One region of the Micromonospora sp. DH14 genome, then DNA from elsewhere that is predicted to be linked to it. Evidence: riboswitches for the same ligand, from Rfam matches in the RefSeq annotation. Region 1 holds a riboswitch; the other holds the start of a gene.
The links. A riboswitch is a leader RNA that binds a small molecule or an ion and turns the genes downstream of it on or off. The one in region 1 is predicted to bind thiamine pyrophosphate.
Positions count from the first base shown of each region.

Region 2: it holds a riboswitch for thiamine pyrophosphate, as region 1 does, so the genes downstream of both, thiE (thiamine phosphate synthase) here and QCZ28_RS31030 (ECF transporter S component) in region 1, are expected to answer to the same signal.

Region 1 is NZ_JARVKT010000040.1:37,471-47,703, forward strand. Features, by position in the region: gene QCZ28_RS31020 (energy-coupling factor transporter transmembrane component T) at 193-993, opposite strand; gene QCZ28_RS31025 (ABC transporter ATP-binding protein) at 990-2,420, opposite strand; gene QCZ28_RS31030 (ECF transporter S component) at 2,551-3,138, opposite strand; TPP riboswitch at 3,212-3,316, opposite strand; gene QCZ28_RS31035 (alpha/beta fold hydrolase) at 3,424-4,245, shown strand; gene QCZ28_RS31040 (SIS domain-containing protein) at 4,275-5,024, shown strand; gene QCZ28_RS31045 (DUF6328 family protein) at 5,144-5,647, shown strand; gene QCZ28_RS31050 (acyl-CoA dehydrogenase family protein) at 5,752-7,749, shown strand; gene QCZ28_RS31055 (hypothetical protein) at 7,825-7,992, opposite strand; gene QCZ28_RS31060 (hypothetical protein) at 8,002-8,610, opposite strand; gene QCZ28_RS31065 (Fur family transcriptional regulator) at 8,720-9,118, opposite strand; gene QCZ28_RS31070 (metalloregulator ArsR/SmtB family transcription factor) at 9,115-9,414, opposite strand; gene QCZ28_RS31075 (metal ABC transporter permease) at 9,457-10,233, opposite strand, start outside.
Region 2 is NZ_JARVKT010000043.1:38,318-48,550, forward strand. Features, by position in the region: gene QCZ28_RS31810 (hypothetical protein) at 9-668, opposite strand; gene QCZ28_RS31815 (ThuA domain-containing protein) at 740-6,571, opposite strand; TPP riboswitch at 6,884-6,993, shown strand; gene thiE (thiamine phosphate synthase) at 6,988-7,614, shown strand; gene thiO (glycine oxidase ThiO) at 7,611-8,771, shown strand; gene thiS (sulfur carrier protein ThiS) at 8,762-8,962, shown strand; gene QCZ28_RS31835 (thiazole synthase) at 8,959-9,738, shown strand; partial or broken gene QCZ28_RS31840 (thiamine phosphate synthase) at 9,852-10,233, shown strand, end outside.

The DNA of each region.
Region 1 (10,233 bases):
CGGGGGTTGCGGCGGGGCGTGGGTGGTGGGTGGTGACAACAACATCAGGGATGTAGTGGTCTCCGTCGGCAGCGAGGCCACTACATCCCTGATGTTGTGCGGATCTTGCCGGCAGGTGCCAGCGCCGGGCGTCAGCGCCGGGAGCCAGCGCCGGGCGGCACGGACGGCGCGGGCGGTGCGCGGCGGATGGGGTCAGCTGATCAGGGGGCGGAAGGTGCCCAGGAGGATGCTGGTGGTCAGGGCTGCTGAGGCGAGCACGACGGCGCCGGCGATGAGGAGCGCGTCGGCGCGGGTGAAGTGCTGCCGGCGGGCGACGGTACGGGGGGCGCCGGCGTCGAAGCCGCGCGCGTCCATCGCCACGGCCAGCCGGGTGCCTCGACGGATCGCCCCTACCAGCAGCGCGAACGCGGTGGAGGTGAAGAGCCGCAGCTTCGCCACCGGATTGCGTCCCGCGTCGACGCCGCGCGCACGCCGAGCCATGCTGATCATCTGCCACTCCTGGCCGAGCAGCGGCACCAGCCGGAACGCGGCCAGCGCCCCGATGGCGAACCGGGCCGGCGCCTTCGCGTTCTGGATCAACGCGTCGGCCAGGTCGGTGGGGTCGGTGGTCGCGAAAACGATCACGCCGGGCAGCGCCACCGCGAACACCCGCAGCACGAGGCCGAGCGCGGTGAGCAGCACACCGGTGCTCACCAGCACCGGCCCCGCGTCCAGCAGGACCCGACCGGACCGGTCGGCGGCGAACAGCACCAGGGTGACCAGGATGCCGGCGGCGCTGAGCAGCAGGGGCCAGGCCCGTCGGGCCAGTACCCGGTAGCGGATGCCGAACAGCGGCAGGACGGCCAGTTCGAGGGCGATGGCGATCGCCGGGGCGACCGGGTCCAGGGTGGCCAGCAGGATGAACGAGAAGGCGAGCGCGGCGGCGACCTTCGCCACCGGGTTGCGGCGGGCCAACGGCGCGTCCGGCGCGGCGACCGGCTCGATGCTGATCATCGGTGGTCGTCCGGGGCGCGGTGCAGGGTGACGGTGCGGTCGGCGAGCGCGGCGACGAAGTCCGCGTCGTGGGTGACGGTGACCACCCCGTGGCCGGCGTCGCGCAGGTCGGCGAAGAGGTCGACCAACTCCCGCCAGGTCCGCCGGTCCTGGCCGAAGGTGGGTTCGTCGCAGATCAACAGGCGGGGCGCGGTGGCCAGGGCGGTCGCCACGCTCAGTCGCCGCGCCTCACCACCGGAGAGGGTGTACGGGTTGGCGGCGGCGAGCCGGGCCAGCCGCAGCCGTTCCAGGAGCCCGGCCACGGTCTCGTTGACCACCGCCTCGGGTTGACCGGTGCGGCGTGGGCCGAGCGCCAGCTCGTCGAAGACGGTGCTGGTGACGAACTGGTGTTCCGGATCCTGGAAGACCGACCCGATCCGCCGGGCCAGCGCGGGGGCCGGCCAGCGGTGCGGGGGAGTGCGGTGGTCCGGCCCGGCCAGTTCGACGGACGCGGTGACCCGCCCACTGCCCGGCCGGAGCAGACCGCCGAGCAGCAACGCCAGGGTGGACTTGCCGGCACCGTTGGGTCCGCGTACGGCGAGTGCCTCACCGGCGCGTACCGACAGGTTGGTGTGGCCCAGCCGGGGTGGCAGGCCGACCTGGTCGGCGGTGAGCAACAGCTCCCCTGGCCCGGCGGTGGCGGCCCGGGGCGTGATGGGGTGACCGGGCACCCAGACGCCCTCGGCGGCGAGGGCGCCGCCGAGGGCGGCGAAGACCGCATCGGGGGTGCCGTCCGCGCGGACGCCGCCCCCCGGTTCCAGAACGACCACCCGGTCGACCAGTGGCAACGCCTCGGCGACCCGGTGCTCGACCAGGATCAGCGTGGTGTCGGCGTCCAGCGCGCCGGCCACCGCGTGCCGGACCAGGTCCGCCCCGGCCGGGTCGAGGTTGGCGGTCGGCTCGTCGAGGAGGAGTAGGGCGGGGCGCAGGGCCAGCGCGCCGGCCAGGGCGAGGCGTTGCTGCTCGCCGCCGGAGAGCGCCGCGGTGCGGCGGTCCCGGGGGTACGGGAAGCCCACCCGGTGCAGGGCCTCGTCGACCCGGGGCCAGATCTCGTCGGCAGGTACCCCCCGGTTTTCCAGCCCGAACGCGACGTCGTCGCCGCAGCGGGCCATCACCAGTTGGGTCTCCGGGTCCTGGAAGACGACGCCGACCCGTTCCCGCCCCTTGCGCGGGTCGAGCCCGTCGATCTCGACGGTGCCCTCCTGCTCGCCGGAGTCGTCGGGAAGCAGCCCGGCCAGCGCGCTGAGCAGGGTGCTCTTGCCGGCCCCCGAGGGCCCGAGCAGCAGCACCCGTTCCCCGACCTCGATCCGCAGGTCGACCCCGCGAAGCGCCCAGGCTCGCCGCCCGGCGTGCCGCCACCCGAACCCCCGCAACACCACAGCGCCCACCGAACCCCCACCCTTCCGCCCCACCCCACCCCACCCCCGGCCGATTGATCATGAGGTTGACGGGGGTTTCAAAGATCCATTCCACCGCCAACCTCATGATCAACGAGGATTGGCGCGGCGCGGGTGGGGATCAGACCAGGGCGCGGTCTCGGCCTACCGGGAAGCGGTCCAGGACACCGGTGTTGGCCAGGGCCTTGGTGAGCAGCCAGCCGCCCGCGCCGGCGATCACGGTGGCGCTGACGACGGTGAGCAGCGCGTACGGGATGCGGTAGTCGGCCAGCGCGTAGTCGACGTTCCAGACGAAGAAGTCGAACAGCGCGGCGCTGAGACCGGTCAGCGCGCCGGCGAGCACCGCTGTCGGCAGCCGGAACGACCGGTACCGGAAGGCGGCGAAGGCCAGCTCGGCGCCGATGCCCTGCACGATTCCCTGCGGGATCACCGTGCCGGCCCACTGGCTGCCCAGGAGCGCGGACAGGACCGCGGCCACGGTCTCGCAGTAGAGCGCGGCGCCGGGCTTGCGGATGACCAGCCCACCGATCACCGCCGGCATCAACCAGACGCCGTAGAGCAGCGTCTGCGCCGGCGGGAAGAAGGCGAACGCGCCCTCGGTGGCGCTCCAGACCAGGCCCCAGGCCCAGAAGATGACGCCGAAGGCGACCGCGATCACCGAGGCGACCACGATGTCGATGGTGCGCCAACGGTTGGTGGTGTTGTCCATGATTGCTCCCAGTTCAACGAAGAGAACCAGGAGAAGACGCACGCCGCGTCCGGTGGCACCGGACTGCGGCGCGGCTGGAGGTCGACCGAACTCCCTGCGCTGGCATTACCCAGATCAGGTTCGAGGGTCTGCGGGCGTACCCGCACTCTCAGCGCTGTGCGCTCCCCTGTCGGATATGAAGTTGTCTCGGTGACGCTAACACCGACCCGGGTCGTGGGCCCAGCAGGGCATGCGCCTGACCTGCGGGAGCGGCCGGCCCACCGCCTTCTGGGTACGCTTCCGATCATGCGGGTTGATGCGCGAGGCCTCACGTTCGACGTGACAGTCGACGGTCCACCGGACGGCGTACCCGTCCTGCTGCTGCACGGTTTCCCTCAGCACAGCGGTGAGTGGGACGACGTGGTGCCGAGGCTGCACACGGGTGGGCTGCGCACGTACGCACTGGACCAGCGCGGCTACTCGCCCGGTGCCCGGCCTTCTGCGGTGGCCGACTACCGCATCCCCGAACTCGTCGCCGACGTGGTGGCGGTGCTCGACGCGCTGGAGTTGGACGCCGTGCACCTGGTCGGCCACGACTGGGGCGCGGTGGTGGCGTGGGCGGTCGCCGCCCGGCACCCCGACCGGGTGCACACGCTGACCGCGGTGTCCGTGCCGCATCCGGCGGCCATGGCGCACGCCCTGAGCACCGACAGCGGACAGAAGGCCCGCTCGTCGTACATGGCGTTGTTCCGCAAGCCGGACAAGGCGGAGAAGGTGCTGCTGGCGTGGCACGCCGCCGCGCTGCGCAAGCTGCTCGGCGGGGTGGGCGACGCGTCCCGGGTGAACAGGTACGCCGACCCGATGCGCGAGCCGGGGGCGCTCACGGCGGCCCTGAACTGGTACCGGGCGATGTCCCGCGCCGACCTGGCCGGCGTCGGCCCGGTCACGGTGCCCACCACGTACGTCTGGAGTGACCGGGACGTCGCCATCGGCCGGACCGCCGCCGAGGCGTGCGCGCCGAACGTCACCGGGGACTACCGCTTCGTGCAGCTGTCCGGGGTGAGTCACTGGATCCCGGACGAGGCGCCGGCCCCACTCGCCGAAGCGATCCTGGCCCGGGTCGGCTAAGTGGCAGGCAATCGAACGACGGAGGACGTATGACGGTGAGTGCCGAGGACTACCTGGCCGTGGTGACCGAGACGATCGGCCGGGTGGCCGCCAGCCAGCGGGAGGCGGTGGGGCGGGCCGCCGACCTGATCGCCGAGGCCGTCCGGGCCGACGGCGTGGTGCACGCGTTCGGCACCGGGCACTCGGAGGCCCTCGCGATGGAGATCGCCGGGCGGGCGGGTGGCCTGGTGCCGACCAACCGGATCGCGCTGCGCGACCTGGTGCTGATCGGCGGCGAACCGGCCGACCGGCTCGGCCCGCTGCTGGAACGGGACCCGGCCGTCGCGCACCGCCTCTACGAGCTGGCCCCGGTGCGCCCCACCGACGTCTTCGTGCTCGCCTCGAACTCCGGGGTCAACGGCGCGATGGTGGAGTTCGCCACGCTGGTGAAGGAGCACGGTCACGGGCTGGTGGCGATCACCTCGGCGCAGCACTCCGGCCGGATGACGTCCCGGCACCCGTCCGGGCGCAAGCTGAGCGACCTCGCCGACGTGGTGCTCGACAACGGCGCCCCGTACGGCGACGCAACGCTGCCCCTGCCCGGCGGTGGCGCGGTCGGCGCGGTCTCCTCGATCACCGCGGCGTTGCTGGCCCAGCAGGTGACGGTGGAGGTCGTGGCGCGGTTGCTGGCGGCGGGGCAACGGCCCCCGGTGTACCTGTCGGCGAACATCCCCGACGGCGACGCGCACAACAACGAGCTGGAAGCCCGGTACGCGGGCCGCATCCGACGCGGGTCCTGACGTTGCCACACGATGAACGGCCGATGTCGTGAACCTGTTTCGCGCTCGGCCGGGTGGGGCATTGGCGTTGCTGCCGGCGGCCGGGACCGCCGGCAGTAGCGTCTCACCGGAGGTAGCGCGTGTCCAAGGAGACCGAGAAGCAGCGTTGGCAGCGCAACTTCGCCGACCTGCTGCAGGAGTTGCGGGTCGCTCAGACCGGCGTTCAGATCCTCTTCGCCTTCCTGCTCACCCTGCCGTTCAGTAACGGGTTCACCAGGACCAGCGAGTTCCAACGCGACGTGTACATCGTGGCGTTGCTCGCGGCGGCCGCCGCCACCGCGATGATCATCTCGCCGGTGGCGTTCCACCGGGCGCTCTTCCGGCAGGGGCGTAAGCCGGAGCTGGTGCGGTTCGCCCACCGGATGGCCACCGGCGGTCTCGCCTTCATGCTGATCGCGATGGTCAGCGCCGTCCTGCTGATCACCGACTTCGTGTTGGACCGGCCGATCGCCTTCCTGCTCAGCGCCCTGACCGGGCTGTGGTTCCTCACGTTCTGGATGATCCTGCCGTTCGCCCGGCGCAACTGGGGTGAGGACGACATCGACGACGATGACGACGACCCGGACACGATCAACGGCCGCTGACCCGGCCGATCCGCACGCAGCGCTACCCCCGGGTAACAACCGGGGGTAGCGTGACGGTAGTCGCACACGTCGACGCAGCCGCACCGAACTTCGAGGGGGCAGCCGTGACCACGACGCAGAACGGCCGACCGGCACCGGACGGCCCCGACTCCGAAGCCACCGCCCAGGCCGCGGGGCCACTGCCCGCGGAAGCCGGACAGGTTTCCGAGAAGGAGGCCCGGCAGGTCGCCGAAGCCGCCCGAGAGTCCACCTGGGACCGACCCAGCTTCGGCAAGGAGTTGTTCCTCGGCCGGTTCCGGCTCGACCTGATCGATCCGTGGCCCCGATCCGACCCTGACGACATGGCGCGGGCGGAGGAGTTCCTTGGTCGGTTCCGCGCCTTCCTGGCCTCCGAGGTGGACGGCGCCGCCATCGAGCGGGACGGCTCCATTCCCGACTCGGTGTTCCACGGCCTGGCCGACCTTGGCGCGTTCGGCATGAAGATCGACCGGAAGTACGGCGGGCTCGGGCTGAGCAACCTGCACTACTGCCGGGCGCTCATGCTGGCCGGCTCGGTCAGCCCGGCCATCGGCGCGCTGCTCTCGGCCCACCAGTCGATCGGTGTGCCACAGCCACTGAAGATGTTCGGCACGGCCGAGCAGAAGCAACGCTTCCTGCCCCGGCTCGCGGCCGGTGAGGTGTCGGCGTTCCTGCTCACCGAGCCCGACGTCGGCTCCGACCCGGCCCGGCTGGCCACCGTCGCCGAGCCGACCGAGGACGGCACCGGTTACCGGCTCAACGGGGTGAAGCTCTGGGCCACCAACGGCATCGTGGCGACCCTGCTGGTGGTGATGGCCCGGGTGCCGGCCAGCGAGGGCCGCCGGGGCGGGATCACCGCGTTCGTGGTGGACGGCGACACCCCGGGCATCACCGTCGAGCGGCGCAACGAGTTCATCGGCCTGCGCGGTCTGGAGAACAGCCTGACCCGGTTCCACGACGTGTTCGTCCCCGCCGAGAACGTCATCGGCGGCGAGGGCAAGGGGCTGAAGATCGCCCTGACCACCCTGAACACCGGCCGGCTCTCACTGCCGGCGATGTGCGTGGGTGCCGGCAAGTGGGCGTTGAACGTGGCCCGTGGCTGGGCCGCCGACCGGGTCCAGTGGGGTCGTCCGGTGGGTGAGCACGAAGCGGTGGCGCAGAAGCTGTCCTTCATCGCCGCCACCACGTACGGCATGGAGACCATGCTCGACCTCTGCTGTCTGCTCGCCGACGACGACCGCAACGACATCCGGATCGAGGCGGCGCTGGTCAAGCTGTACGCCAGCGAGATGGCCTGGAAGATCGCCGACGAGCTGGTCCAGATCCGGGGCGGGCGCGGCTACGAGACGGCCGACTCGCTGGCCGCCCGTGGCGAACGCCCGGCCGCCGTCGAGCAGATGCTGCGTGACCTGCGGATCAACCGGATCTTCGAGGGCTCCACCGAGATCATGCACCTGCTGATCGCACGGGAGGCGGTCGACGCCCACCTGTCGGTGGCCGGCGACATCATCGATCCGGACGCGGGGCTGGGCCGCAAGGCCCGCGCCGGCGCGCGGGCGGGCGCCTTCTACGCGAAGTGGCTACCCACCCTCGCCGTGGGCCGGGGGCAGACCCCCTCGGCGTACGCCGAGTTCGCCCCGCTCGCCGCGCACCTGCGCCAGGTGGAGCGTTCCTCGCGCAAGCTGGCCCGGTCGACGTTCTACGCGATGTCCCGCTGGCAGGGAAAGATGGAGCGTAAGCAGGCGTTCCTCGGCCGGGTGGTGGACATCGGCGCCGAGTTGTTCGCGATGTCGGCGGTCTGCGTCCGGGCCACCGCCGAACGTGACAGCCGACCGGAGAACGTCGAGCTGGCCGACCTGTTCTGCCGGCAGGCGCGGGTGCGGGTCGACGCCCTGTTCGCCGCACTCTGGGACAACACCGACTCGGTCGACACCGCCGCCGCGAAGCGCATCCTCGCCGGCCGTTACGCGGGCCTGGAGGAGGGTGTGCTCACCCCGTCCGAGGAGTTGCCCTGGGTGGCCCGCTGGTCGCCCGGCCCGTCCACCGCTGAGGACGTCCGTCGCCGAATCCCCCCGAAGCCGTGAGCGCCGCGCCGAGCGGACTGGCCGCCGTGCCGGTCGGCGGTGCGGGTCGTCGACCGGTCGGGCCGGCGGTGTTGGTCAGCGGGAGACCGCCCAGGCCAGCACCCCCGCCAGGATCAGACCGTTGAGCCCGGCCAGCGCCAGGTACGCCGCGGGTGGGATCTTCTTGCCCCGGCGGACGAAGGAGACCAGGACGGCGGCGTAGCCGAGCAGCAGGACGGCGATGACGACGAGGAAGTAGAACACCCGACGACCTTAGCGGCCCCGACCGCGCAGGCCGAGTTGGCGCAGCTCCAAGGCGGCCAGGGCGTCGAGCGTCGCGTCGTCGCCGCGACGCCACGCCTCGGCGACGTCCGGGCCGATCCGGGTCAGCTGGCCCAGCGGCTGGGTGGCCAGCGCGCGCAGGGCGAGCAGGTCCCGACCGGCCGGCCCGGCGGCCAGCTTCGCCGCCGACCCGGCCCGGCGCATCCAGCGGACCCGCAACGGCAGCCAACCGAGGAGCACGATGCCGAGCGGGAAGATCAGCACCGCGACGGCCAGGGCGAGGGCCAACTGGTCGACCAGATGCTGCTGGTCGCGGCCGGCGTCGGCGAGCGACCGGGCGGCGTCGGCGGCGCGTTGGAACGGGGCGGTGAGTTCGTCGCCGACCAGCGGCACCCGGCCGACCTTGCTGCCGGCGTCACCCAGGTTGTCGGCGAGGCCACTACCGGCGCCCTCCAGCTTCTGCCCCGGTACGGCGAGCTTCTGCACCAGGTTGTGCAGCCACAGCGCACCGCGGATCGCCGCGTACACCCAGACGACGACGAGCAGGTCGGTGAGCAACTGACGGACGGCGGTCGGAAACCGATCGGCATAGATTTTCACGCCGGCCAGCGTGCCACGAACGTCCCGCTCCGTGCAGCAGTGATGTGAGCCCGGCACGCGACCGGCCGCCGACCGCACCGGAGCGTCGCGCCAGCGGCGGCGCTGCCGATCAGCGCGGGCAGGTCGGGCAGGTGCCGAAGATCTCCAGGGTGTGGCTGACGTCGGCGTAGCCGTGCTGAGCGGCGACCCGGTCGGCCCAGCTCTCCACGGCCGGGCCGGCCACCTCGACGGTACGACCGCAGACCCGGCAGACCAGGTGGTGATGGTGCCCCTCGCTGCACCGGCGGTAGAGGTGCTCGCCGCCCGGCGGGCGCATCACGTCGATCTCACCCGCGTCGGCCAACCCCTGCAGGGTGCGGTAGACGGTGGTCAGGCCGACCCGCTCGCCGCGCTGGCGCAGCATCGCGTGCAGGTCCTGAGCGCTGTGGAAGCCTTCCATCTCGCCCAGCAGCGCGCTCACCGCCGAGCGTTGCCGGGTGTTGCGCACCGCGGCGCCGCTCTCGCTCATGATCCCTCCCCGGCGTGGCTGACCGCGTCCGCCACGATGTGCGCGACGTGTTCGTCGACCAGGCTGTAGGCGATCTCCCGACCCCTGCGGGAGCCGCGCACCACGCCCGCTCCGCGCAACACCCGCAGGTGCTGCGAGACCAGCGGTTGCGCGGCCCCGAGCTTCTCGACCAGTTCGTGCACGCACCGCTCGCCGCCGGCCAGCTCACTGACGATGGCCAACCGGATGGGCGCGGACAGGGCGCGGAGCAACTCGCTGGCCCCGTCGAATCCGTCGTAGCCCGTCGCGCTGGTCATCCTGCAACGGTAACCAATACCACCGACGTCCACCGCGCAGGCTCAGCTCAGCACGACCTCGTGCGGCTCCGGTGCCGGTACGGCACTCGGCGTCGTGCGGCGGCGCACCACCCGCCAGACACCGCCCGCCACCGCCACCACCAGGAACGAGGCGATCGCCACCAGCACCACCGACGCGCCCGGCGCGGTGTCCGCGGTGGCCGCCACCCAGACACCCGAGCCGGCGGCGAACAACCCGAGCGCCATCGCGGCCGCCATCGTGCTGCGGAAACCCCGGGTGACCTGCTGCGCGGTGGCCACCGGCACCACCATCAGCGCGCTGATCAGCAGCACCCCGACGGCCCGCATGGCGATGGTCACGGTGACCGCGGTGGCGACCGCGATCAGCAGGTTCAGCGTGCGGACCGGGAGGCCGGAGACCCGGGCGTACTCCTCGTCGTGGCTCACCGCGAACAGCGCCGGCCGCAGCGCGATCATCGTGACCAGGATCGCCGCGCCGAGCACCGCGATGGTGGTCAGGTCGGCGGGCGAGATGGTGGTCAGCGACCCGAACAGGTACGCGTTCAGGTTCGCGCTCGTCGCGTCGGAGAGACCAACCAGGAGTACGCCGCCCGCGATGCCGCCGTAGAAGAGCAGGGCCAGGGCAAGGTCACCGGAGGTACGCCCGCGAGCGCGGACGATCTCGATGGCGACCGCGCCGATGGTGGCGGCGATCACCGCGACCAGCACCGGTGAGCGGTTGAGCAGCAGCCCTGCCCCGACCCCGGTCAGCGCCACGTGCCCCACCCCGTCGCCGATCAACGCAAGCCGGCGCTGCAC
Region 2 (10,233 bases), on a different contig from region 1:
CGTCTTCGTCAGTTGGTGCGGCGGCGGCCGAACAGCATGGCCACCCCCATTGCCGCGGCGACGAGGACCAGGCCGGCCGCCGCGAACGGCCACCAGCCGGCGCCCGCCCCGCCTGCCCCGTCCGTTGGCTTGGTCACCGCGACCGGCTCGGGCGCCGGTGGTGACTGCGCCGCCCGGGCCTGCACCGTGGCGGTGGCCTTGCCCGCCAACGGGGCGGGGGAGTTCACCGTCACCTTCCAGGTGCCGGTGGAGAGCACCGGGCCGCTGCTGTAGAAGCCGTGCCCCTCGGGCTGCGGTTCCAACTGCACCGGCCCGACCTTCTGCCCGTCGGGGCCGGTGGCGGTGAGGACCAGCCGCACCACCTGTTCCAGCCGGCGGCCATCGGTGTAGCTGGCCTGGATGGTGACGCCCTGAGCGCCGTCGCCGGCCACCGTGAGCTTGAGCTTGTCGGCCTGCGCCGCCCGGGCCGCCGGAGCGGCTTGCGCCGCTGGGGCGGCCTGCGCCACCCGGGCCGCCTGCCCCGCCGGAGCAGCCTGCGCGGCCTGCGCGGCCTGCGTCGCCTGCGCGGCCTGCGTCGCCTGCGCGGCGTGCGCCGCTGGGGCGGCGGCGAACAGGGTCAGGGCCAGTCCGACGGACCCGGCGGCCAACACCTTGCGGATACCCGTCACGGACATCCCCTCCCTACCGATGAGGGAGGCCCCTCCCCGACGCCGTAGCGCCGGGGAGGGGCCTCGTCGGATCAGAGCTGGCGACCGGGTGCCAGCCGGGTGGCGTCACCACCGAGCCGTCCGGTGCCCTTGACCGAGTCGCCGTCGTTCGCCTTGACCCCGGCCTTGCTGGCCGCGCCGCCGAGCCGAACGATCATGGCGTCGGCGTCCCGGATCAGGACGTCCCGGACCTCCGCCTCGGGCACCAGGGTGGTGTCAGAGGCGAGCGTCCGGAACGCGGTCAGCTGCCGTACGGCCGCCTTGTCGTCGCCGGCCGCCTCGGACGCCCGCACAGCGTCGAGCTTGTTCGACAGCTGCTTGTGCGCCTTGGTCGAGAGCCGCCCCGTCGCCTTGAACCGGTCCAGCAGACTCTGCATGTCCCGGAACGAGGTGGTGACGAAGAACCGGACCGTCGAGGTGGTCTTGTTGCCCGCCTTGTCGGTCGCGGTCACGGTCAGCTCGTGCAGGCCGAGCGACAGGTCGTACATGGCCTGCAGCGTGCCGCTGGCGTACGCCTGGCCGTCGAGCTGGCCGACCACGGTCGCGATGCCCGAGGTCGGGTCGACGGCCTGCCAGGACACTCGAACGTCCTGGCTGTCACCGTAGAGCTGGCCGTCGGCGAGACCGGAGACCAGCAGTGTCGGCTTGGTGCCGTCGATCTTCAAGACCGCCGACTTGAGCGTCTCGGCGTTGCCCGCCTTGTCGGTCGAGCGGTACAGCAGCTCGTGCTGCCCGTCACCGGTCACCTCGACCGGCGTCGTGTACGGCGTCCACGCGCCACCGTCCAACGACCACTCCACCGTCTTGACGCCGGAACCGGCGTCGGTGGAGGCCAGCACGACCGGGATGGTCCCGTTGTGCCAGCCGGCGTCGTTCGCCGGAGCGAACGTCGCAGTGGTCACCGGCGCGGTGGCGTCGATCTTGACCGAGACGGTCTTGGTCGCCTCCACGTTGCCTGCCTTGTCCGTCGAGCGGAACCGGAGCTCGTGCTCGCCGTCCCCGCTGACCGCCACCGGAGCGGTGTACGCCGTCCAGGTGGTGGCCCCGTCCAGCTGGTACTCGGTGCTGGCGAGCCCGCTACCGCCGGCCTCGTCGGCGCCGGTGAGCGTGATCGTCACCGGTCCGGTGTACCACCCGTCGGTCGGGGTGCCGGAAACCGCCGAGGTGGTCACCGGTGCGGCCTCGTCGGCCACCTCCGTGCTGAGCCGGAAGTAGTCGAACGAGGCGGTCTTCGACGCCGTCTGGTTGGCACCGAGGGTGAACAGCCCCACCTTCGGGGTGGCACCCACCGCGGTGTTGGTCAGCGCCTCCAACGCGGTCCAGGACGTCCCGTCCGCCGAGTACGACGCGGTGAACGTGTTGCCGACGCGCGCCAACCGCAGGTGCCAGACGGCGCTGGTCAGGTTGGTCACCTCCGGCTGCGGGTTCTGCACCGCACCGGCGATCTCGCTGCGGAACTCGATCCGCCGCGTCACCGCCGAGCCGGCCTGGTTGTCCGCGATGAAGTCGAACTTCAGGTAGTTGTCGTCGTCGGCCTGCACGAGCAGACCGGCCTGCTGGTACTGCTCGTTCAGCAGACTGCCGTCGACCTTCGTCTCCAGGGTCCAGTCGCCCGACGGCGCGGTCTGAAGGATGAAGTTCTTCGGCCCGGTGTTGTCGGTGCCGTAGATGTCACCGTTGGGCACGTCGATCCGCAACGCGCCACCGGTGACCCGGTAACCGGTCGGGTCCTCCCGCAGGATCGCGTCCCACCGGCACTTGTCCAGCGTGGTGCCGTTGAACTCGTCCGACGGGTCGACCGGCCCGGCCGGGGCGTCCGGCGTCACCTGGAACGAGTCGAAGGCCGCCTCGACAACCGGTGCCGCGGTGCCACCGTTGAGCGCGAAGACCCCGATCCGCGGGTTGGTGATGCCGGCGAGCGCGGCCGAACGGCCGACCGGGGTGAACGTCTGGCCGTCGCTCGAAACGGACGCGGTCAGGTTCGTCCCGTCGCTGGTGACCCGCAGGTACACGGTGTCACCCGCCGGTGCGTTGGTGGCGTCGGCGGACTCGTTGCGCGGCGTGCCCGCCGTCTCCCGGATGAACTCCACCCGCCGGCTGCCGTTGTACAGCAGGTCCAGCTTGGCGTAGTTGTCGTCGTCGCCGTACACCAGCAGGCCGGCCTGCTGGTAGTTGGCCGTCACCGGCAGGGTGACCTTGGTGGTCATCTCCCACGCGCCGGTCGGAGCCGCCTGGAGCACCAGGTTGGTGGCGTCGTTGCGTGCGCCGTAGAGGTCACCCACGCCGGTGGGCAGCCGCAGTGCGCCATCACTGAGCGAGTAGAGCTGGTTCTCCCGGATCACGCTGGTCCAGCGGTCCTTGTCGAGCGTGTTGCCGTTGAAGTCGTCCGAACGCGCCCCGAAGCAGGACGTGTCCGGCGCGTCGACCCGCACCGGCACCGTGGCGTACGACTTGGCGCCCTTGCTGTCGGTCACCGTGAGGGTGGCCGTGAAGGTGCCCGCGCTGGTGTAGGTGTGGCTGGCGTCCAGGGTGGTCGCCGTGCCGCCGTCACCGAAGTCCCAGGCGTACGTCAGCGGGGTGTCGCCCTCGGCGTCGGTGGCCGTGCCGTCGAAGGCGACGGTGACCGGTGCGGTGCCGGTGGCCGGGGTGGCCGTGGCGCTGACCACCGGCGGCGCGTTCTCGGTGACACCGCGGCCGACGAAGTCCATCCAGTTGACGTTGAACAGCGAACCCGATCCGCCGTTCGGGTCGCGGGCGAGGAAGTACAGCGAGCCGCTCGCGGCGCCGGTGACCGGTGCGCTCACGTCCGTGTACGTCTGCCACGCGCCGGTCGCCGGCACGGTGGCCGTGGCGACCACCGGTCCGTCAACCGCACCGGCGCGGACCTCGATCCGACCGCCAGCGGCGGCGGAGGCGGCCCGGAACCGGATCTCGGTGATGTTCGTCAGGTCCGCCGGGGCGAGCGACCACCAGTCGCCGTCCTCGATGAACCCGATGTTCTGACCGCCGCCGGCGGTGTCGGCGCCGGTCTCCCGCTGCACGCCGGCGTCGCCGCCGCCGGTGCTCACCGGTGCCCGCCCGGTGGCGGTGAAGAACTCGGCCTGCTTGCGCTTGGGCTGCAGCACCTCGATCACCCGACCGGTGAGCGGGCTGGCGCCGCCGGCGCCACCGTCGTCGGTGTAGGTGGCCTCGAAGACCGCGAAGACGTTCGCCTCGGCGCCGTGCCCGGAGGCGAGCGACGTCTGGACGGTGCCGGTGCAGCCGGTGTGCTGCTCCAACGGGTGGGCGTGCTCGTCGTGACCCAGGAGCACCTGGAGGTTCACCCGGTCACAGTCGATCTCCCCGTCCTCCGGGTCGGTCACCTTGATCGAGTAGCGGACCTGGTCGCCCCACTCGAAGAACCCGCCGTCCGGCGGGAACTCGATGGTCACCGTCGGAGCCGTGTTGCCCACGGTGACCGGCACGTTGGCCACCGCGGTACGGCCCTTGGGGTTGGTGACGGTGAGCTGGGCGGTGTAGTTGCCCGCCGTGGCGTACGTGTGGGTCGGGTTCGCCTCGGTGGAGGTCTGCCCGTCACCGAAGGCCCAGGCGTAGGTGAGCGTGCCGCCGTCCGGGTCCCGGGATCCGGCGCTGGAGAAGGTCACCGTCAACGGTGCCGCACCCGAGGTCGGGGTGGCGGACGCCGCAGCGATCGGTGCGCGGTCCCCGGCGGTGTAGTCGATCCGGTAGACGCCCGAGTTGTCGTTGTTGCCGCCGAAGCCGCTGCCCCACTCGATCAGGTACAACGCGCCGTCGGGGCCGAACTCGAAGTCCATCGGCCGGATCATGCTCATGCCGGTGAGCAGCTGGTTGATGTCCACCAACGACTTGCCGTCGGGGGTCAGCTGCATGGTGTACATCTTGTTCTGGTTCCACTCGCCGAGCAGCGCCTTGCCGTCGTAGTACGCCGGCCACTTGCGGGTCGAGTTGAGGTCCGCGTCGTAGCGGTAGACCGGGCCACCCATCGGTGCGCCACCGCCGCCGATCTCCGGGTAACGCGCGTCACCGGCGTACCCGTAGTCGACGGTCGCGGGGACGACCGGCGGGAGGTTGGTCAGGCCGGTGTTGTTGGGCGAGTTGTTCACCGGCGCGGCACAGTCGAACTTCGCGCCGCTCGGGCCGGACGGGAACGTGTAGTCGTTGTAGGCCTCGTTCGTCCCGGTGCAGTACGGCCAGCCGTAGTTGCCGGGGGTCACGATGTTCCACTCGACCAGGCCCCGAGGGCCGCGGTTCGGGTTGTCGGAGTTGGCGTCCGGCCCGTAGTCCGCGACGTACAGGGTGTTCGTCTTCGGGTCGGTGCCGATCCGGAACGGGTTGCGGAAGCCCATCGCGTAGATCTCGGGACGGGTCTTCTCGGTGCCCGGCGCGAACAGGTTGCCGGCCGGAACGGTGTACGTCCCGTCGTCCTCCGGGTGGATCCGGATCACCTTGCCGCGCAGGTCGTTCGTGTTGGCCGAGGTGCGCTGCGCGTCGTAGTCCTGGCGGCCGGCCCGCTCGTCGATCGGCGAGTACGAGTTCGACTCGAACGGGTTGGTGTTGTCGCCGGTGGCCAGGTACAGGTTGCCCTCGCCGTCGAAGGTCATGCTGCCGCCGGCGTGGCAACAGGTGTTGCGCTGGGTGTCGACCCGCAGCACCTGCTTCTCGCTGGCCGGGTCGATGGTGTCACCGGTCACCGTGAACCGGGACAGCAGGTTGCGGGTGACCCCGTCGTTCGGGGCGTAGTACAGGTACACCCACTTGTTGGTGGCGAAGCCCGGGTCGAGCCGGATGCCGATCAGACCGTCCTCGTTGCCGGTGAAGACGTCCAGGTCCACGGCGGTGACGGTGTTGCCGGTGTCCGGCTTGATGATCTGCACCCGACCGTCGCGCTCGATGTAGAAGACCCGCCCGTCGGGGGCGATGTCCAGCTCCATCGGGTTGCTGGTGTTGCTGTCCAGCGAGACCTTCTCGAAGTTGGAGGTCTTCGAGGCGCCACAGTCGGCGTCCACCACACCGGCGGCGCTCTGGATGCCGCCGAGCAGGTGGGAGAGGAAGCCGGGCTCGGCGTACGACTCCCGGGTGTGCCCCAAACCGGTGTACCAGGAGCGGCCACCGTCGTAGTCCTGACACCAGGCGACCGGGTGGTCGGCACCCATCGCGCCGGCGCCGGGGGTGTAGCTCTTCTCGTCCAGGCTGGCCAGCACGTGCACGTCCGGCCGGGGGTTGCTCTGGTAGTTGTACCACTCGTCGAAGCGGGACCAACGGTCCGGCAACTCCGCGGTGGACGGGTGGGCGTGGTCCTCCACCTTGACGGTGGCCGTCTGGTTCTGCGGGTGGTTGGCGAAGTACGCGCCGACCAGGTCGCCGTACCAGGCCCAGCTGTACTCGGTGTCCGACGCGGCGTGGATGCCGACGTAACCACCGCCGGCCTTCACGTAGCGCTCGAACGCCGCCTGCTGCTCGGCGTTGAGCACGTCACCGGTGGTGGAGAGCCAGATCACCGCCTTGTACTTCGCCAGGTTGGCGTCGTTGAATGCGGCGCCGTCCTCGGAGTTGTCAACGGTGAATCCGTTGGCCGCGCCGAGTTGTTGGATGGCGGCGATGCCGGTGGGGATGGAGTCGTGCCGGAAGCCGGCGGTCTTGGAGAAGATCAGGACGGAGTAGGGATCGGCTGCGGCCTTTGGCGCCTTCGGCGCCACCTGGCTGACCGGGGCTGCGGCTTTCGCATCCCGTGGGGGGACCTGGGCGGCCGCCTGGGCGGGCGTGCCGAACAGGGTGGTCGAGGCCATGGCCAGGGAGATCAGGGTTGCGGTGATGGGTACGCGGGCACGACGAGAACGGGACACGCCGCCTCCTGTGTCGTAGTGACAGAGCTCGCGGGAGTCGGCTCGCCGAAGGCCGTCCCTGATGGAGCCGGTGGTGACGCCGTGCCAGGGTGCCCCCACCGACATTTTGTCGAATCGCTGAACAAATTAATTCGGCTGGCTCGATGTCGGGCAAGATGCGGGCGGGTAACGGTTCTGCAACGGCGGGCGACATTCCGAACAGGACCGCATGAAGTGCCCCATGGATCTTGATCGTTCTGATGTGGTCCGGCCTGCCGGTCGCCGCCGACCCGGCACCTTGGCAGTCCGGCGGATCTGTCGTACGGTGACACGCAAGTAACCCACGGGAGCCCGGTGTACCGGGCTGAGAGGGGGGCTGACAGCCCCCGACCGTCGAACCTGATCCGGGTAATGCCGGCGCAGGGAGGAGTGTTGCCGTGCCGTCCCTGGGGCGATTGCATCTCATCACCGACACCCGACCCGGGCGTGACCCACTCGCCGTGGTCCGGGCCGCCCTCAGCGCGGCCCGTGCCGAGCTGGTGGTGCAGGTCCGGGTGGAGGATTCCGCCACCGACCGCGAGGCGTACGACCTGGCCCGACGGGTGCTGACGCTGTGCACCTCGTACGGGGCGTCCTGCCTGGTCAACGACCGGTTGCACGTGGCGCTGGCGGTGGGCGCCGCCGGTGGCCACGTCGGCGCCGACGACCTGCCGGTCGCCGCCGCCCGCCGGGTGCTCGGCCCCACCGGCGTGCTGGGCGCCACCGCCCGCGCGCCGGGCACCGCGGGCGAGGCCGTCGCGGCGGGAGCCAGCTACCTCGGCGTCGGACCGTGCCACACCACCAGCACCAAGACCGGTCTGCCGGATCCCATCGGGCCCGCCGGGGTACGCGCCGTCGTCGACGCCGTCGATGTGCCGGTCATCGCGATCGGTGGAGTGACCGCCGCCCGGGTGCCGGCGCTGCGGGCCGCCGGGGCGTACGGGGTGGCGGTGGTCGGTGCCGTCTCCGCCGCTGCCGACCCGGCACGGGCGACCGCCGCGCTGATCGAGGCCCTGACGTGCTGACCGGCCGGTTCCCGTCAGCGCCGTCGAGCGACCGGGTCCGGCCGGACGTGGCAGTGGTGGGGGCGGGGCCGATCGGGCTGGCGATCGCCTGGCGCTGCGCCGCGCGAGGGCTGCGGGTGGCGGTGCACGATCCCGCACCCGGCTCGGGGGCGTCGTCGGTGGCCGCCGGCATGCTCTCCCCGGTCGCCGAGGCGTACTTCGGCGAACGGCAGCTGACCGCGTTGCTGGTGGCGTCCGCCGAGCGCTGGCCGGCGTTCGCCGCCGAGCTGACCGAGACGACCGGGGTCGGGATCGGCTACCGGACCGAGGGCACAGTGATGGTCGGCCTCACCGGCGACGACCTGGCCGAGGCGCGCCGGCTCTGGGCGTACCAGCAGGGGTTGGGCCTGCCGGTGACGCCGCTGCGCCCCAGCGAGCTGCGCGACCGCGAACCGGCGCTCGCCCCCCGGGTGCGCGGCGGCGCGCTCGCGCCCACCGACCACCAGGTCGATCCCCGGTTGCTGGTGCCGGCGCTGCGCACGGCCGCGCAGCGGGCCGGCGTGGTGCTCGTGCCGCAACCGGTCCGGCGGCTGTCCGATCTGGACGCCGGTGTCACGGTGGTCGCCGCCGGCTGCGGGGCCGCCGCGCTCACCGGCCTGCCGGTGCGGCCGGTGAAGGGTCAGATCCTCCGGCTCCGCGCGCCCGACGGCCTCGCGCCGGGCTTCCGGCACGTGATCCGGGGGTACGCCGACGGCGAGCACGTCTACCTGGTGCCCCGCGCCGACGGCGAGGTGGTGCTCGGCGCGACGGTCGAGGAGCGGTCGGACACCACAGTCACCGCAGGCGCGGTGCAGCGGCTGCTGCGCGCCGGGGTCGACCTGCTGCCCGAACTGGCCGAGTACGACCTGGTCGAGGCGGTCGCCGGGCTGCGCCCGGGCACCCCGGACAACGCGCCGATCCTCGGCCCGCTGCCCGACCGGCCGGACGTGCTGGCCGCCACCGGGCATCACCGGCACGGCATCGTGCTCACCCCGATCACCGCCGACCTGATCGCCGACCTGGTGCTCGGCGGCGGACCCGACCCACTGCTCACGCCCTTGCGGGCGGACCGCTTCGGCCCGACCGGTGCCGTCGTGGGCGGACCTGGACCGACGATGGAGGGGAACCCGTGGAGTTGACGGTGAACGGGGCCGGGCGCAGCGTTCCCGCCGGCGCGTCAGTGGCGGACCTGGTCGACGACATCGTGCCGCACCCACGGGGGGTGGCGGTCGCGGTCAACGGCGAGGTGGTGCCGCGCACCGGCTGGCCGGCCCGAACGCTGCGCGACGGTGACCGGGTCGAGGTGCTCACCGCGGCGCAGGGTGGGTGAGCGGCGTGCCTTTCGAGCTGGGTGGGGCGACCTTCACCTCACGGTTGATCCTCGGCACCGGCGGCGCCGCGAACCTGCACGTGTTGGAGCAGGCGATCCGGGCGTCCGGCACCGAGCTGGTCACAGTGGCGCTGCGGCGGGTGGGCACCGCGCCGGGCTCCACCGGTGGCCTGCTGGAACTGCTGGACCGGTGCGGCGTACGCCTGCTGCCGAACACCGCCGGCTGCCACACCGCGACCGAGGCGGTGAAGGTGGCCCGGCTAGCCCGGGACGCGTTCGACACCGACTGGGTCAAGCTGGAGGTGATCGGCGACGAGCGGACGCTCCTGCCCGACGGGGTGGAGCTGCTCCGCGCCGCCGAGGAGTTGGTCGCCGACGGTTTCACCGTGCTGCCGTACACCAGTGACGACCCGGTGCTCGCCCGCCGCCTCGTCGACGTGGGCTGCGCCGCGGTGATGCCGGCCGGCTCGCCGATCGGTTCGGGGCTCGGCGTCGGCAACCCGCACCACATTCGGCTCATCCGGCAGGGTGTGGACGTGCCGGTGATCCTCGACGCCGGCATCGGCACCGCGTCCGACGCCGCCCTGGCGATGGAGCTGGGCTGTGACGGGGTGCTGCTGGCGAGTGCCGTCACCCGGGCGGCCGACCCGGTGGCGATGGCCACCGCGATGCGGTACGCGGTCGAGGCGGGCCGGCTGGCGGCCGGTGCCGGCCGGATCGAGCGCCGTTTCCACGCGCTCGCCTCCACCCCCGACGAGGGAAGACCCGAGCTGTGACAGCGCCGCCCAGACGAGCCCCCTCAACACCCCACCTGGCCCCCCACCCCACACCTCAGCCGTCAGCAGATCTTGGAAGGAATCTGCCCCTGGAGGGGCCCGTTCCTTCCAAGATCCCGTTGGGGGTTGTCGTTCTCACCGACCGGCGCGTCGCGCTTGGCGGGCTTGAGCGGGTGGTGGCGGGGGCCGTGGCCGGGGGCGTGCGCTGGGTGGTGCTGAGGGAGAAGGACCTGCCGCGCGCCGAGCGTGCCGCCCTCGCCGCTGACCTGCGCGCGATCCTCACCGACGTCGGCGGGACCCTCGTCGTGGCCGGCCCCGACCCGCTCGGCGGCGACGCCGTGCACCTGCCCGCCGCCGGCCCGTACCCGCCGCCGACCCACCAGCTGGTCGGCCGCTCCTGCCACAACCAGGCCGAGCTGGCCCGCCTGACCACCGAGCACTACGCGACGGTCTCCCCGATCTGGCTAACGAAGACCAAGCCGGGCTACGGCCCAC